Regions from separate parts of the Ferdinandcohnia sp. GQ5 genome, predicted to be linked through region 1. Evidence: riboswitches for the same ligand, from Rfam matches in the RefSeq annotation. Region 1 holds a riboswitch; each other region holds the start of a gene.
What was found. Region 1 has a riboswitch for thiamine pyrophosphate ahead of tenA (thiaminase II). Riboswitches for the same ligand answer to the same signal wherever they lie in the genome.

Region 1 (5,653 bases):
GTGAACTTTTTAATGACTTCATACGTATTATTAGCGAAAAATAAAAAATAACAAATTTTCTCGGGGGAGAATTCAATGCATGGATGAAAAGGAACTAATTCGCAGTGCAAAGCGTGGTGACTCACTCGCGTTTGCAATGCTTTTTAAAGAACATTATCCTTTTTTAGTTAAGTATTTAATAAAAGTTACAATGAAACCTGATATTGCTGAAGACATCGCACAAGAGGCAATGATGAAAAGCATGGAAAAAATTAATATGTATAACGGTAAAGCAAAATTCTCCTCATGGCTCATAACAATTGCTACGAACTTATACATAGACACTATCCGCAAAAAGAAACGCGAACAAAATTATCAACAGGAGCAAGCATTACGAAAAATGAAGTGGCAATTCGAGAACCATTCTGAGGATTGGAATGATGTTCTTGATGCACTGGGAAGGCTTTCAGATGAAATTCGGATTCCAATTGTTCTCAAACATTATTATGGATATTCATATGAAGAAATCGCTGATATGCTTCATATCGCCATCGGTACTGTTAAATCAAGAATACATAATGGAATTCATACAGTGAGAAAGGAGTTGAGACCTAATGAAGAAAAACAAGCTAACTCTATTAAAAAACGAACAACGACTTGAAGAGGATCCAGAAACGATTCAAGATATAAATGAAGCACTCACTAAAATAGATCATCATTACTCGGTTTTCACTCCGGACCTACAAGTATTTGAACAAATGGTAGCAACTGCACAACAAAAACAAAAGAAGAAGTTTAGACGAGAACTGACCGCATTTATTTTGATTGCATTATTCATCATGACGGCTTTAATAACGTCATTTTTCCGTCTTCCTCTTGCATTTATTGTGATTCAAGGTATTGCAACAATTAGCTTTCCAGTATATAGCTTCTTTCGTTATCGAAAAAAGGTGATTGTACATGAATACGAATGATACTCTACTTATTATGGTGGCAGTGATTGCCCTTCTTATTCAAAGCTTTTGGTTGTTTTTAGATGCTCGAAAGCGGGGGCATAATTATTGGTTTTGGGGAATATGGGGATTAATTCAATCACCGTTGCCCCTTCTTTGTTATCTTATTATTGCAAGAAAAATTTATCGACGTAAAGCAGGTAGGGAATGATGAGGAATATTGCAAAATATATTGTATTAATGATAGCCATTGTTGGACAAATCGTAGGAATTGTATTTTTGTTTATTGATATTTCAAAGGCACTAACATTCTATGCCTTTTACATGGTTGCCATTATTCTATTATTTGCCCTATTAGTATGGGAACGAAAACGTGAGAAAGAGGAGGATGACGAAAATGATTATCGTGACTACTGATTTTGTACCTGGAAAAGAAGTAAAAGAACTTAAAGGATTTGCAAGAGGAGGTACAGTTCAGTCAAAGCATATTGGTAAAGATATAATGGCTGGATTAAAAACAATTGTTGGAGGAGAGATCTCCGATTATACTGAAATGCTAGAAGAAGCCCGCCAAAAAGCAATTGGTCGAATGGTGGAAGATGCAAAAGCAAAAGGAGCAAATGCAGTAATCGGGATGCGATTACAAACCTCAGCTGTTATGCAAAATGCATCTGAAATTATTGCATATGGAACAGCAGTTTATGTAGAGTAACTAGTAAAACTTAAAAAAGCCTTGATAATTATTTCCAACATGTTATGATTGGAAATAAGAAAAATTGCATAAATAATATTATTCCACTAGGGGTGCCTTTAAATAAGGTAAATGTATTAATGGTGTTATACCTTTGAATCGTTTACCGGAAGGCTGAGATTGAGGATTGTTTTATCATAACCTTGAGACCCTTAGAACCTGATCTGGTTGATACCAGCGTAGGGAAGTGGGTAGACGGGTCTCTTTATTTTTATTTGTCTAAATCCAAACCACTTTCTTTACGTTGGTAAAGAAGGTGGTTTTTTATTTTGCAAATAACAGTAAAGGGAGGAGAATTGAACATGTTATTTTCAGAAGAAATACGTAAAGAGGCAAACGATATTTGGGAGGCAAGCTTTGACCATCCATTTGTCACAGGGATTGGAGACGGTACATTACCAATTAAATGTTTCCGTTACTATGTCATGCAGGATGCCTATTACTTAACTCATTTTGCAAAAGTGCAATCTTTAGGCGCAGCAAAGGCGGAGGACTTACATACAACAAACAGGCTTGCTATTCACGCTCAAGGAACTTACGAGGCCGAACTAGCGCTGCATAAAAGCTTTTCCGGAAGACTTGGGATTACGGAGGAAGAAAGAAAAAACTTTAAACCCGCACCGACAGCATATGCATATACATCACACTTGTATAGAGCCGCATATTCAGGTCATTTGGGTGATGTAATTGCTGCTTTATTACCATGTTATTGGCTATATTATGAAATTGGTGAAAGACTTAAAGGTTGCAAACCAGAAGAGCCGATTTATCAGGAGTGGATTGCGGCGTATGGTGGGGATTGGTTTAAAGAACTAGTTGAAGAACAGATCGATAGAGTAAATGAATTGGCAGAAAAAGCGACGCAAGAGGATCGTGACCGCATGAAGGAACATTTTATGATTAGTAGTCAATATGAATACTCCTTTTGGGAAATGGCGTACAAATTAGAGAACTGGCCAGTTCAATCAAAACTATCTGTCTGAACGAAGGAGAAGAGGAGAGGTATTAATGAGCAAAGGATTAAAACTAACTGATATTTTGGTTACGATCGTAATCGCCATTGCATTTGGAATTGTTTATATTGTTTGGGGTTCTTTATATTATGTTGTAAAGCCGATTGGGCTGCACGCCGATCAGTTAATCTATGGAATGTGGTTTATTGCAGCGACTGTTGCGTATCTTGTGATTCGTAAACCTGGTGTTGCATTACTGGCAGAAATTGCAGCTGCCTCAGGTGAATTTATTTTAGGGTCTCCATGGGGCCTAACCGTTCTGCTGTACGGTGTTGTACAGGGGCTGTTTGCTGAAGCAGTGTTTATGCTCTTTCGATATAGAAAATATAATCTTGCTGTGGTCGTCTTGGCAGCAATAGCTTCTTGTCTAGGGTCAGTAATAATGGATTTTGCGTATGGAGAAATAGGTGACTTAGCTACCTGGAATCTCATTTTGTTCCTAGTTGCTAGATTCGTAGGTTCCATCTTGTTTGCTGGTGTTTTTGCTTATTACCTAGTTAGTGCCTTGGAAATGACAGGGGTAACAAAACTTGTACGCCCACTATCCAGCAGTGATTTTGATGCACTAGATCAAAAATAAAAGGGGATCGAATATGGAATCAATTGCCTTTGTAGAATACCTACGTTTAACATTTCCTGGAGATAAGTCCTTGCTTTTTAAGGACTTATCTTGCCATATTAAAAAAGGGGAGAAAATATTAATTCTCGGGCCTTCAGGTTGTGGAAAGTCAACAATTCTTCAAGTGTTAAGCGGGATTATCCCAAACTCGATAGAATTACCAATGAAGGTAGATAAGTTACAGATCCCCAAAGCATGGGGCTATGTTTTTCAGGATCCTGATTCACAGTTTTGCATGCCTTATGTTGATGAGGAACTTGCATTTGTCTTAGAAAATTTACAAATTCCTAGGGATCAAATGGATGAACGGATAAAAAGTCTTTTAGAGCAAGTTGGATTAGATTTGGAAGATATCCACACAAACATCCAAACCTTGTCAGGAGGAATGAAACAACGTTTAGCCATAGCATCTGTATTGGCATTAGAGCCAGACGTATTATTTTTAGATGAGCCTTCATCCATGCTTGATCCAGCTGGGACACAGGAAATTTGGGAAGTGATAAGAAATGTTATGGTGGATAAAACAGTGGTCATCGTAGAGCATAAACTGGAGCACGTCCTTCCAATTGTTGATCGAATAATCCTTTTCAACGAAGCTGGAGAGATTATTGCAGATGGATCTAAAACTGAAATTTTTTCTAATTATAAAACGGTCATCAACGAACAAGGTATTTGGTATCCAGGAGTCTGGGATCACTTTGTTCAAGACTTTAAATGGATGCAATCTATTAATACAGCAGAGTTTAATCCCCCATCTATTCGACTAGAGGAATTTAAGGGATATAGACAGAAAAAGGAAAAAATATATATTAACGATGTTCAAGTTCAGGAAGGAGAGTGGATTGTGGTCAAGGGGAGAAATGGTGCTGGGAAAAGTACCCTGCTTCACTCCCTCATGCAATTCATTCAAACAAAAGGTCACTATTCATTATTTGGAGAAGTAGTTACAACCTCAAAAAAGCTAGATCACGCCATGACATTTGTATTTCAAAACCCGGAGCTTCAATTTGTAACAAACTCTGTTTATGAGGAAATTGCTTATTCGTTAAGGATTGATAAACGAAGTGAACTAGAAATATCTGAGACCGTGGAGGAACTTCTACGAATCTTTCACCTCATAGAACATCAAAACAAACATCCTTACCAGTTATCTATGGGACAAAAACGAAGATTAAGTGTAGCAGCCTCTATTGTAAGGGATCAGCAAATACTTTTACTAGATGAGCCCACATTTGGACTTGACTCAAAAAATACGTTTGCCCTTCTTACTTTACTAGAAAATTATAGACAAAAGAACAAGACAATCATTATGGTTACTCACGATGAAAAAATTGAAGAGTATTTTGCGACAAGAAGTTGGACCATTGAGAATGGGAGATTAGTAAAAGATCAATTGTTGAATCAAGTGAAAGTAAATCTTAGCCTCTTGAGAGTGTAAACAGGGAAAGGAAATTACTCATGGAACTTTTAAGTAAAGATACATGGCTACATCGAATAAATCCAAGTATAAAGCTATTCGTACTAATCAGTTTATGTATTGCAGTATTATTCATTGATACTCTTCAGCTTCTTATTCATATTTCATTGGTCGTTTTTATCTTATTCTTTGGATTCACAGGACATTCATTTAAACGAATCATTCTTATTACTTTGCCATTTTTGCTTATTTTTCTCTCAACCTCATCATCTATGATTCTATTTGGTAAAGGAGAGACGGTACTTTTTAAGTGGGGACTTATAACAATCTCCGAGGAAAGCATTTATAAAGGGTTAGTTGTTGGTTTTAGAGGAATTATATTTGCAGGTCTAGGCTTAACGTTCGCTTTAACGACACGGCCTGTTTTTCTTTTTTATTCGTTGATGCAGCAGCTAAAGTTGCCGCCTAAATATGCATATAGCTTTATGGCTGGATTACGGTTGATTCCCATTATGATAGAAGAGTTCCAAACGATTCAAAATGCATTGCGCGTTCGTGGGATTGAACACCAAAAAGGGATTCGCTCTATCTTTATTAAACTAAAAGCATATTCTATTCCGTTATTATCACAAAGTATTAGGCGAGCACATCGGATAGCAGTTGCTATGGAGGCAAAGCGCTTTTCGAATCATAATAATCGTACATTCTATTATGAACTGACTCTTTCAAAGTATGATTTGGTTTTTATTCTATATTTCGTGATTATGGTAAGTCTTGGTTACTATCTCTCCAGTCCATTATTTTTGATTTAGGAGTCCGGTTACTTCATGGAAGGGAACTAGATGTGTTACGATAATTTTAAGTTAAGGAATAAGATATTTTGGGATTTAGGAGTTTGAAGGAAGGATTGATGTGGGGTGA
Region 2 (5,653 bases), on a different contig from region 1:
AAGGAATCGCAACTTTACTCCTATTTAACAAACGAGGAACTAGGAAAAAGGAACCCCCTCTCCTGTGTACATGCCTAAACACCTTCGAAAATGTAAACAGAAACGTCTTCTTCTCACAAAATATGTAATGAGAAGCTTGCTAAACTAATATAGAAGTTTTTGAATTCACAAACATGAAAGGGTTTACAAGAATAATCTAATGTTTACCGTTAGACGTTGATTGGAGGTGTAATATAAAGGCTTGTTTGTATTTGGTTTGCATTGAGACTTAGTTAAAAAATTGCAAAGGTGGTATTTTATGAAGTTTAGAAAAGCAATGGTATTGGTTATGGTTTTTTCCTTATTTGCGCCATTTTTCTTGACCGGAAATGGTACGGCTCACGCTGCAGCAATCGATTCGATTCCCAACACTATTAGGTATATGAAAGATTATGACAGTAGTTTTCTATCTGTTTCTGGTTATGCCTCAATAGGGGTGAATGACCGAAGTGAATACATTGATACACCCTATTATCGACAGGTCAAAACAGAAAGAGAGTTTTTACAGGCCATTTTGGATGCACAAGCTGGAAGTGTGAAAGTAATTGAAATCGCTAAGGACTTAAATTTTGGGTGGAAGAATCTAAATCTGAGTTCTGAGGAAACAAAGAAGTTTCGTTTCATTACGAAATATCGAGATCCTATGAACGGATTTACCAATCCAAAAATAGAAGCTTCTGGTGTTTCACAACTAAATATTGATAATATTGAAGGACTCACGATTTTTTCAAAAAAAGGAAAAACGATAAGATCTGTCGAGTTAAAATTACAACGGTCTACGAACGATATCGTCATTCGTAATCTGAACTTTGATGGCATGTGGCAATGGGATGATACAGGAAAACACAAGGAAGTAGGCTGGACTTATATTAAAATAAATGGTGCCAACAATGTATGGATTGACCATTGCAAATTTCCAATTGCAGCGGATGGATTAATTGATACAGAGAACGGTGGCTCCAACATCACCATTTCCTGGTCTGAATTCGGATTACCTGCAGATGAAAATCCCTCAACAGACACTGATATTTATCAAACGATTCAATTTATGGAAGAGAAATATGCTTCAAATGAACTGAATTCCGATAGTGTGTATTACAACATGCGAAATGAAGGTGCCACTAAAGAACAAATCATGGCCTATGCTGCGTATCACAGTAAGGTGCATTTATCAGGTTCAGGTGATAAAGACTATGTGAATTATGTGTCTAGTAGTGGCGATGAGATAAAGGATGGCAATCAAAGAATACGTTTAACACTCGCTTATAATACCTATACCAATGTTGGACAGAGAATTCCTATGATACGCCAAGGTTCTGGTCATGCGTACAACTTGTATTTGGACAATTCCTCTCATCAAGCGATTTTAGAGAATGTCTCGGCAATTGCTGAATTTGGAACAGATACACTTTCACGGGCACTAAATGCTAGAAATGGAGCCTCGATTGCAGCAGATACATCTGTATTCAATGACATTAACGAGCCAATCATTGGTGCAGAGATTCAGGGATTAGATACTAAAAATATGGACGCCCAATGGGCTGAGTTATTCCAAGCAGCTTATAATAGAAACTTAATTGTAAACTCAAAAATTACCAACCAATATGGCACGTATACAGGAAGCAGCTGGGACAATAATGGTGAAAATCTGTTTACAACAGGATTTATATGGTATGACAAATCAACAATCGGAAATTGGGCATGGTCTTCTCATATTGTTGGAAGTGAAAATATGAGTAAAATGAATCCACCTACTGATCCATTTACCTTTGAATATAACTATGACGAGAAACTCCCTTATACGTATACCGTGGTTCCTTTAGACAGCGTTGTTCCAACACTTACAAAATATGCAGGTGCAAACAAGGTAAATATGAGCCCAATTGCATGGTTAAAAACTGACTATAACTCCAACAGTAAAGGTCGATAATATAGGGGGACAGAGGTTCTTTGTCCCTCTGTCCCCATGTCCTTACAGTTTAATTGGCCACTCCTCAAGGTTTTCAGCCATATCCCAGAACATATACTCAAACAAACTGGTTTTGACGACGATTTCTTCAAGTACAGCTAAATCTCGTTCCGGTTTTTCGCTTGCGATTTCATTGATTAGCGTCTTACAATCTTCCGCCAAGGCAGTAAACTCATCGGATGAATACATTTTCACCCATTCACCATAAAATTCATGTTCAACAGCTCCATGCCATGTTACGAGCTCTTTTCCAATAAAGTTATAGCTCCAAGCACAAGCAAGGACTGCTGCGACAACATTATCTACACCACCGAGCTGCGCCACATTCAACATGTAACTTGTGTAAGAAGTTGTAGTTGATGAAGGCTTTGTTGCCTCAAGCTCTTCAGCTGATATTCCAAATTTTGCGGCATATTGGCGGTGAAGATCCATTTCCATCTCTAATGTCCCATGCAAAAGGTTTGCAAATATGGACATCGTTTTTAAATCTGGAGCTTTTGCACTCCCTAATGCAAATAGACGGCAATATTCAATCAGGTACACATAATCCTGCTTCATATAATGCTTAAACTTATCCTTATCCAACCAACCCTCGCCAATCCCTTTCACAAATGGATGCTCCAAATACGAATTCCAGATAGGCTCCACTCGATTCCATAAACGATCTGTAAAAAGACTACTCACTTTCTTGTCCCCTCTCTCCATTTGACCTTGGGGAGATAAAAAAACAAAAACCCATCACTAGTTTGCTAGGAATGGGTTAGGCAATATAAAATCGTTCAGTCTAAACATAACGTGCCAACTCCACTTCCCTACGCTAGTGTTACCTAGATCAGGTTCAAAGGGTCGATATTTCTTCTATCTCTCAGCACAAAAATGCTCCCCTAGTCGAATTGTTAGATTATTAAGTTACTAGATACTAGTTAATCATAGTGGCTATGAAAAGGCAACTATTCATGTCCATTGTCCCGCTTGAGTCATTGTCCTACTCCGAGCTTACCCCAATAAAAACAATCATTTCATATACTTTGCAACCAACGCATAGCATCTTTCCCTAGTTAGACTTGCTTTGGTAGCAACATATTCTAAGGTTTCCGTCGAGCCACCTTTATATTTCAGTGAAGATTCTTTTGCAGTTTCATCTCTATATTTAATCCAATTCCGCTGTTCTTCTCGTAATTGATCCATCTGTTCAGAATCAAGCTGTTCATTCAATACACCATAAATTTCGTTCAATTTCTGATCCCACTTTTTATACCTTGCCGCCTCTTGTTCTTCTAATTCTGCCATTGTTGTTGTATCTTCGGCGTTTCTATCTGCTTCTTCCAATTCATTTAATTCTTTGAGATATGTATCCTTCATACCTTGGTTTATTTCTTTGTTGTCACTAGACTTCGATGACTCTTCATTTTCATTCGTTGATGGTTCTTTAGATGTCACATCTTTGTTTTTAATCTGAGTATGTTCAGGACTCTCAGATTTAACTATTTCACCTGGCTCCTCATCGGTAGCCGGTTTTTCCTCTGTTTTTAGATCGGTGCTAGTTTCTGATTCTTCATTTTCTGGTTTAGCATTTGCCTCATCCGTTGAATTACTACATGCAACCAACGAGAATAATGCTATGATAATTATTACAATTTGTAAACGCTGTTTATTTTTCATTACACTGCCTCCTCTACCAAACTAGTATATCATAAAATTTTCCAGTAACATTTAAGGAAGTTCAAATTCTTTTTTAAGCAATCCTCACCTAATGCAAACAAAAAACACTCACATTTGTAAGTGTTCGATCGACTATATTGTGTTACCTTTTTTCTTAGCATCTGCATCCAAACCAGCACCAATGGCAATACCCATGCTCATACCAAACGATATACCTAACGCAAAGTTGTCAATTATTGTTAATCCAAACACTACACCTAAACTCATACCAATGGACATATATAATGATAGATAAAATCCTTCTGATACCAACTTATGCTTCTTCTGAAGATGTGAAACAATTCCTTGAATGACTTGTTTATGCTGTTTACATTCTTGCTCAATACTATCTATTTTTGCTTCTAACCCCATAAAATGTTTCTTTAAATCAACTAGATGTTCTCGACATTCCTCACAATTCGTCGATAAAGAATCCAGCTTTTCAACCACTCTTTCACATTTATTTAAATCAAGTTTTTTTGCTTGTTCTTTACTTATGTTACTCCTTAGCTTCCTTAAATTTGTTTTTATATCGTCTACAAGATTTTTCAATACACCACCGCCTAATGAAATCTTAATTTGGCAAAGGATCGTTTTTTCTTATACCTTATATACGAATAAAACTCGATTTAGTTTCATTTTTCCATCCACTTTTTACCACTCCTGTTAAAACCGATACAAAAAAAGGAGAGGATTAACAATAATCCTCCCGGTTCCTTTTTTTTAAACTACTCCATATATTAATGAACATTACTCACGAAATTAAGATTAATCAACCATATTGGCGAATGGCCTCTTTCTATGTATTTTTTTAAAACCCTTAATCAGTTGATTTTTTACATCATTAGGATCCTCAACGGTTAGTTCCTTCCAACAAACAATCAAATGATTAATATCCTCTATTTGCCAAATAACCCTACCACCGTAGTGGCTTGCATTTTTCCCACTACCAAATTTTAACAACTGTTTTATTCTTGAATTCAAAGTTGCAGAGCTTTTTCCACCACCGGCTTTCCCGATATAGATTACTTTCGTATTCTTTATCCAACTTTCATTTAATTTTTCTACTGGAACATTCGGATCTTTCCCTTTAAAATAACCACCCGTACCTTCTGTTAAAAACTCTGGTGAATCATCAGGGGTATAAAGCACCATATAAACCCCTTTATTATGTGGAACGATAGAGTGATTTTGCATCAATTCAGTAACCGGAATATAACCTTCGAAGCCATAATCTTTAATTGATTTAAAATTATTATAATCCATAACATCACCTCATTAAATGAGTATGAGTGCAACTTACTTTTATTCAATCTAATTGTATAGAAACAGGATCATTATCCACCTTGGCTACTGATGCGTCCTTTCGTTATTCATTTAAAAAAGGCACATGAACCCTTAAGTATACAGGGTTTAGGCACCTCTTCTTTTCTTTAAATATACTTAGCTGTTATTGATCGTTCACAATTTTTTAGTCCTCCAGGTGGCCCTTCATATAAAATTTCTCCACCACCTGTACCTCCATCTGGACCTAAATCAATAATCCAATCACTATTTCGTATGACGTCTAGGTTATGTTCTATGACAATAACTGTATTACCCTTTTCAACTAATTTTTCGATAATCGCTAGAATATTGGAAACATCGGACAGATGCAGTCCGGTTGTCGGTTCATCTAAAATATAGATATTCCCCTTTTTATTTATCTCTTTTGCGAGCTTCAGTCGTTGACTCTCTCCACCAGATAATGTGTTTAGTGGTTGGCCTAAAGACAAATATCCAAGTCCAACAGTCGCCATACTTGTCAATTGGCGCTTGATATCTTTGGCTTCAAAAAACTCCACAGCTTCTGCTACAGACATATCCATAACCTCTACAATATTTTTTCCTTTGTACAGGTATTGAAGGACCTCCTGTTTGTAACGATCTCCGTGACATTCACTG
Region 3 (5,653 bases), on a different contig from region 1:
AAGATAAGCTTTATCATTTAGAATTAAATGGTTGGCTAAAGAATGAGTTTTTAACTTGGGAATGGTGGATACTAGTCATTTTTTTAGTTGTGCCTTGGGTTATATGGGCTAAACTTGTTAAACGAGACATTATTTTAGAAATTCTTTTATTTGGTACCATAATTATTTTGACAACAACCTTATTAGATGTAGTTGGTGCACAATATAGTTTTTGGGATTACCCCATCGCATTCCTACCTATTATTCCTCGCGCCTTTCCTTTTGATTTTTCAATGGTACCTGTAGCTTACATGTTGTTATATCAATATTTTAGAACTTGGAAATCTTTTATTTTAGCCCAGATTATTATGGCTCTATCATATGCCTATCTATGTGAACCTTTTTGTGAGTGGATCAAACTTGTTAATTATTTAGAGTGGAGATACTTATATTCGTTTATATATTACATCATTGTTGGTATACTAACTCGAGCTTTAATAATAAAGCTAGCATCTTTATCTATACCTCAAGATCTTATAACGAAGTAAAATTTAAACTGGAGGAAAAAATTTTGGAGGAAGTTAGTATTGGTTTACTCACGCTCAAAACCATTGTTGGTTTTGTCACCTTATTTTTTATCATTATCATAACAGGTAGAACATCCATCTCTCAGTTAACTCCGTTTCACTTAGTTTTTGTATTAGTGCTTGGAGATTTTTTAGGAAATACCATTTATCAAAATAAAGTAGGGATTTTTCACTTTTTATATGCCATCGGATTGTGGACGCTTCTCATGTTAGGGATAGAGTTCTTGACTCTAAAAAATAAATCGATACGTTCTCTCTTATTTGGCGATCATAACATCATTATTCGGGATGGTGTAATGGATAGAAAATTACTTAAAAAGAACAAATTGGATGTAAATCAAGTATTAAGTATACTTCGACAAAATCAGGTTTTTTCTGTTCGCGAAGTCAAATACGGTATATTAGAAACTAATGGGCAAATAAGTATCTTATTACAATCAAAGTATCAAAGACCCGAAAAGAAAGATCTCAATCTTCCAGAAAGTTCAGTAGACCTCCCAACATCGTTAATTATAGATGGGGAAATCTTATGGGAAAATTTACATGAACTCGGATTTGATCAACAGTGGTTAGATAGCCAATTAACTATTAACGGATATAATAATGTAAAGCGAATACTTTACGCAGATTGGCGAGAGAGTGAAGGCATACATGTAAGTCCTAAATAATATTTGTTAGGATAGGAGCACATCAATTTCCTTGGTGAATATAAATTGAATTTTATAAGAGATGAATCAGTAAGGAACATAGGAAAATAGAGATCTACCAGTTATGAATCTACCCTTGGACAGTTTGAAGTTCGTCAGTCAAGTGTCCTCTCGGAGTTCTGATTAAAATTCATTGAGGAATTGTAGGTTCAGCATATCTCCTATCCTTAACTATAAGTTTAAGACTATTATACCTGATGGTAAAGATTCGCAAGGAGTTCAGTGGTAAAAGGAAGTAGTACATCAAAAGCTTGGGGTTAATATCCCCAAGCTTCTTTATTTTATGACATTTATTTCAAGTATTAGCCTTTGATATCTACATTGTTTAAACTCTTTTAAATGTTTCTCCAACAAGCAAGGAGATCCTTTAGTTGATTAATCTCTCATCTTTAGGAACTTCAACGTAAAACTCCTAACTACAAGAGTTATTGATATAATGTACCACCAGATTCCTTAAACTCTTCAGCTTTTTCCTTCATTCCTTTTTCTATTGCTTCTAATGTATCAAGCTTGTTTTCTTTCGCGTAATTACGAATATCTTGAGAAATCCTCATACTACAAAATTTTGGTCCACACATTGAGCAGAAATGGGCTGTTTTTGCACCTTCTGCAGGTAACGTTTCATCATGATATTCTAAAGCGCGTTCAGGATCCAATGATAAATTAAACTGATCTTTCCATCTGAATTCAAAACGGGCTTTTGATAAGGCATCATCTCTTTTGTGCGCGCCTGGATGCCCTTTCGCTAAATCAGCAGCATGGGCAGCTATTTTATAAGTTATAACACCTTCACGTACATCATCTCGGTTTGGTAAACCTAAGTGTTCTTTTGGTGTAACATAACATAGCATAGCCGTACCAAACCAACCAATCATGGCTGCGCCTATTGCAGAAGTAATATGATCATAGCCAGGGGCTATATCAGTTGTAAGTGGACCTAGAGTATAGAACGGAGCTTCCTTACAAACCTCAAGTTGTTTGTCCATGTTTTCTTTAATAAGGTGCATTGGTACGTGACCAGGACCTTCAACCATTACCTGTACATCATGCTCCCAAGCAATTTTTGTTAGTTCTCCAAGAGTTTCTAATTCCGCAAATTGCGCTTCATCATTAGCATCAGCAATTGAACCAGGACGTAGACCATCTCCTAAAGAGAATGCAACATCATAAGTTTTCATGATTTCACAGATTTCATCAAAATGAGTATATAAAAAGTTTTCTTTGTGGTGGTGAAGACACCATTGTGCCATAATAGATCCACCCCGGGATACAATACCTGTTAAACGTTTGGCTGTTAACGGGACATATCGCAAAAGAACACCAGCATGAATGGTGAAGTAATCCACGCCTTGCTCGGCTTGCTCAATCAAAGTATCACGGTAAACCTCCCAAGTAAGGTCTTCGGCAACACCATTTACCTTTTCAAGTGCTTGGTAGATAGGAACGGTTCCTACAGGAACAGCTGAATTGCGAATAATCCATTCCCTTGTTGTATGAATGTTTTTCCCTGTTGATAGGTCCATAATAGTATCAGCACCCCATCGTGTAGCCCATGTCATTTTTTCGACCTCTTCTTCGATGGAGGATGAAACAGCAGAATTCCCAATATTTGCATTGATTTTAACATGGAAATTACGTCCTATAATCATAGGCTCTGCCTCTAGATGATTGATATTAGAAGGGATTATTGCTCGACCTCTTGCAACTTCTTCACGCACAAATTCAGGTTTCATATTTTCCCTTAATGCGATAAATTCCATCTCAGGAGTGATGATGCCCTTCCTTGCATAATGAAGCTGTGTGACATTTCTACCTTTTTTGGCACGTAATGGTTTACGCTTTAAACCTGGGAACACATTATTTTTAGCACGTGGGTCATTCTCGTCCTTATATCCATTGTCTGTAGCCTTAACTTTTCTTCCTTCATATTCCTCAACATCTCCTCGTTCATGGATCCATGTGCTTCGAAGAGGAGGCAGACCTTTTGTAATATCAGCTGAATAATTAGCATCCGTATAAGGTCCGCTTGTATCATAGACACGAACTGGTTGATTTTCTTCTTCACCAAAGGCGCCCGTTGTAGGACTTAGTTTAATTTCACGCATTGGTACCTTGATATCAGGTCTTGAGCCTTCAACATAAACTTTTTTACTACCTGAAAAACTAGACATGATGGAAATGTTTTTTTCGTTTAAAGAAGTTGTTGACATAGAGTAAATCTCTCCCATTTTTTAAATTAAAGGACGAGCTCTAGACAATAAAAGCGGAATTAAAGAAATGAATTAAATAAAAAAAGCCGAATCCAAAAAGGATGGACCGGCTTTGTATGTAGAAGTTTATTCAATACATGAATTATTTTTTCTAACTTCCCCACGCTAGTATTATCTAGATCAGGTCCAAAGGGTCAAGAAACTTCAACGTGTTTCCCTCTCAGCCCAACTTATTGGACTCCCCTAGTTATTTCTATTCAATTTTGTATTAGTATACATGAGATTTAAGTAAAATAAAAGTAGCAATAAATAAATATAAAAATAAAAACCATTTGGTTTAGAGACGGACAGCAATAGGTTTGCTTAGGAAGAAAAAGAAGTATATAAGGTCATTTATCTTAGAAAAGACATCCCGAGATTTTTGTCCTATCCCAGAAAAGAAAATATAATACATAAAATACTAAATGCTGCGCATCATGCTCCCTAATTAGGGTTTATGCAACCATGGAATTTTATTTTAGTTACTTCAAATGAAAATAAAGAAAAGTTAATTTGGGCAGCTGATAAGGAAAGAAAAGCATTGACTATTCATTATGAGTAGAAAAAGAAAGCTACAAGAATCTCCTGGACGTAGATTTATAAGTAAGCGTAAAATAGGTCCCACCTGTTTAGCAGATGGGGCCAATTTTACACTTGCTTGTATTATTACTCATCAATTTGTTTTGAATTTTTACGAATAACTCCAATTCCCCAAAGGAGCAAGGGAATACCTATCATATTTATGGGGAGAACAAATGGAAGCCAATATTTTTCAAGATAAGAAACTGAAGCTGCATTATTATTAGGATAAATCAAAGAAAGTACTATTGAAGCTATTGCTACAAACCAAATAACCTTTCGCCAATCCTTTATATTTAGCCATTGTGCTATACCATAACTAGATACGAATAGGTAAATGGACAATTTTATAAATATACTGAAGATCCATATAACAGTCACAATTATTTCTAAATTTTGTATGAATTGCATAAGCGATATATATCTCGCCATCTCAAAAAATGGATACCATAGTCTTGAAGACAAATCTGCTCCAAATACCATTAGAATTTCTAGCGTTGAAATAGTCACTAAAATAGCTACAACTCCTACACCCCATACAGCCCATGTTACTCCTTTTTTCGGTTCTTCTGTAAAAGAGAGTAGCATCATTATTAAAACCGACTCACCATAAAACGATACAGGCGTTAAAGCTCCTTGTAAAATCGATTTTAGTCCTGAGTCAGTATAAACAGGTAGAATCTTATCCCATTCTATATTATTAAAATTAAGCAACAGAGTAATAATAACCATTACAAATATCAAAGGGCCCATGATTTCACTACACCGGCCAATGCCTTCAATCCCCCCTATGTAATTCACATAAATTACTAAAAGTAATAAAAGTACAATTAAAATAAACAACGGGGTTTTCGTAAATAAAGTCATTTGGATAATTTCAGATGATTGACGAAAAATAACTCCTATTACAGAAAGCCAATGGATAAAATATGGAATTACTATTATTCTCCCTAACCATTTCCCTAATATGCTTTGACTAAACTGAATGAATGTTTGGTTAGGATAGAGAAGACTTAGTTTTCCAGCAGCAAAGGTGATTCCTATTCCTGCTAACCCAGCAAGAACAAATGAAATCCAAGCGTCCTGCTTTGCTTCTTCAATAGCAGGTGATTGTGTTAATAACAAAACCATTCCAATTTCTAGAGATGCAATCATCCAAAATATTTGATACTTGGAAATCTTCATTTCTGGATCTCACTTTCTTTCAAATGTAATGGAGAACCAGTTACCCCAGTTCGATCAATACGTATATCCACTTTAACTGTAATACCTGCATCTGAGAATCTCTTACTCCAATCCTTTTTCCATATTTTCCATTTTTGAGGGTATTTCTTATGAACAGATTGTCCAAAACCCAAAATATCTGTTTTATATTCTTTTTGAACTTTTGTGATGGTACTGATCATATGATCTTGCAAATTCTTATTGAATGAACGTTCTATGATTTGAAGATTCTTCGGCTGCTTTAGGTCTAATACTGTATTATTTTCACGAACAACCCCTGTTCCGGAAAGCGTTATAAGAAATTCCACTCGATCATTTTGTATATTGG

Region 2: another riboswitch for thiamine pyrophosphate. It lies ahead of tenA (thiaminase II); the one in region 1 lies ahead of tenA (thiaminase II).
Region 3: another riboswitch for thiamine pyrophosphate. It lies ahead of thiC (phosphomethylpyrimidine synthase ThiC); the one in region 1 lies ahead of tenA (thiaminase II).

What each region holds. Positions count from the first base shown of each region.
Region 1 is NZ_JCAXEW010000009.1:875-6,527, forward strand. Features, by position in the region: gene sigY (RNA polymerase sigma factor SigY) at 80-640, shown strand; gene AC6CHV_RS12290 (YxlC family protein) at 594-953, shown strand; gene AC6CHV_RS12295 (sigmaY antisigma factor component) at 940-1,143, shown strand; gene AC6CHV_RS12300 (hypothetical protein) at 1,140-1,349, shown strand; gene AC6CHV_RS12305 (heavy metal-binding domain-containing protein) at 1,330-1,644, shown strand; TPP riboswitch at 1,723-1,886, shown strand; gene tenA (thiaminase II) at 1,986-2,666, shown strand; gene AC6CHV_RS12315 (ECF transporter S component) at 2,692-3,276, shown strand; gene AC6CHV_RS12320 (ABC transporter ATP-binding protein) at 3,290-4,753, shown strand; gene AC6CHV_RS12325 (energy-coupling factor transporter transmembrane component T family protein) at 4,774-5,544, shown strand; gene AC6CHV_RS12330 (thiazole biosynthesis adenylyltransferase ThiF) at 5,650-5,653, shown strand, end outside.
Region 2 is NZ_JCAXEW010000002.1:410,443-416,095, forward strand. Features, by position in the region: gene AC6CHV_RS04080 (pectate lyase family protein) at 299-1,969, shown strand; gene tenA (thiaminase II) at 2,012-2,692, opposite strand; TPP riboswitch at 2,801-2,904, opposite strand; gene AC6CHV_RS04090 (lysozyme inhibitor LprI family protein) at 3,023-3,670, opposite strand; gene AC6CHV_RS04095 (glycine zipper domain-containing protein) at 3,803-4,261, opposite strand; gene AC6CHV_RS04100 (hypothetical protein) at 4,478-4,975, opposite strand; gene AC6CHV_RS04105 (ATP-binding cassette domain-containing protein) at 5,143-5,653, opposite strand, start outside.
Region 3 is NZ_JCAXEW010000002.1:235,613-241,265, forward strand. Features, by position in the region: gene AC6CHV_RS03155 (CBO0543 family protein) at 1-527, shown strand, start outside; gene AC6CHV_RS03160 (YetF domain-containing protein) at 551-1,234, shown strand; gene thiC (phosphomethylpyrimidine synthase ThiC) at 1,699-3,483, opposite strand; TPP riboswitch at 3,624-3,738, opposite strand; gene AC6CHV_RS03170 (endospore germination permease) at 4,189-5,286, opposite strand; gene AC6CHV_RS03175 (Ger(x)C family spore germination protein) at 5,283-5,653, opposite strand, start outside.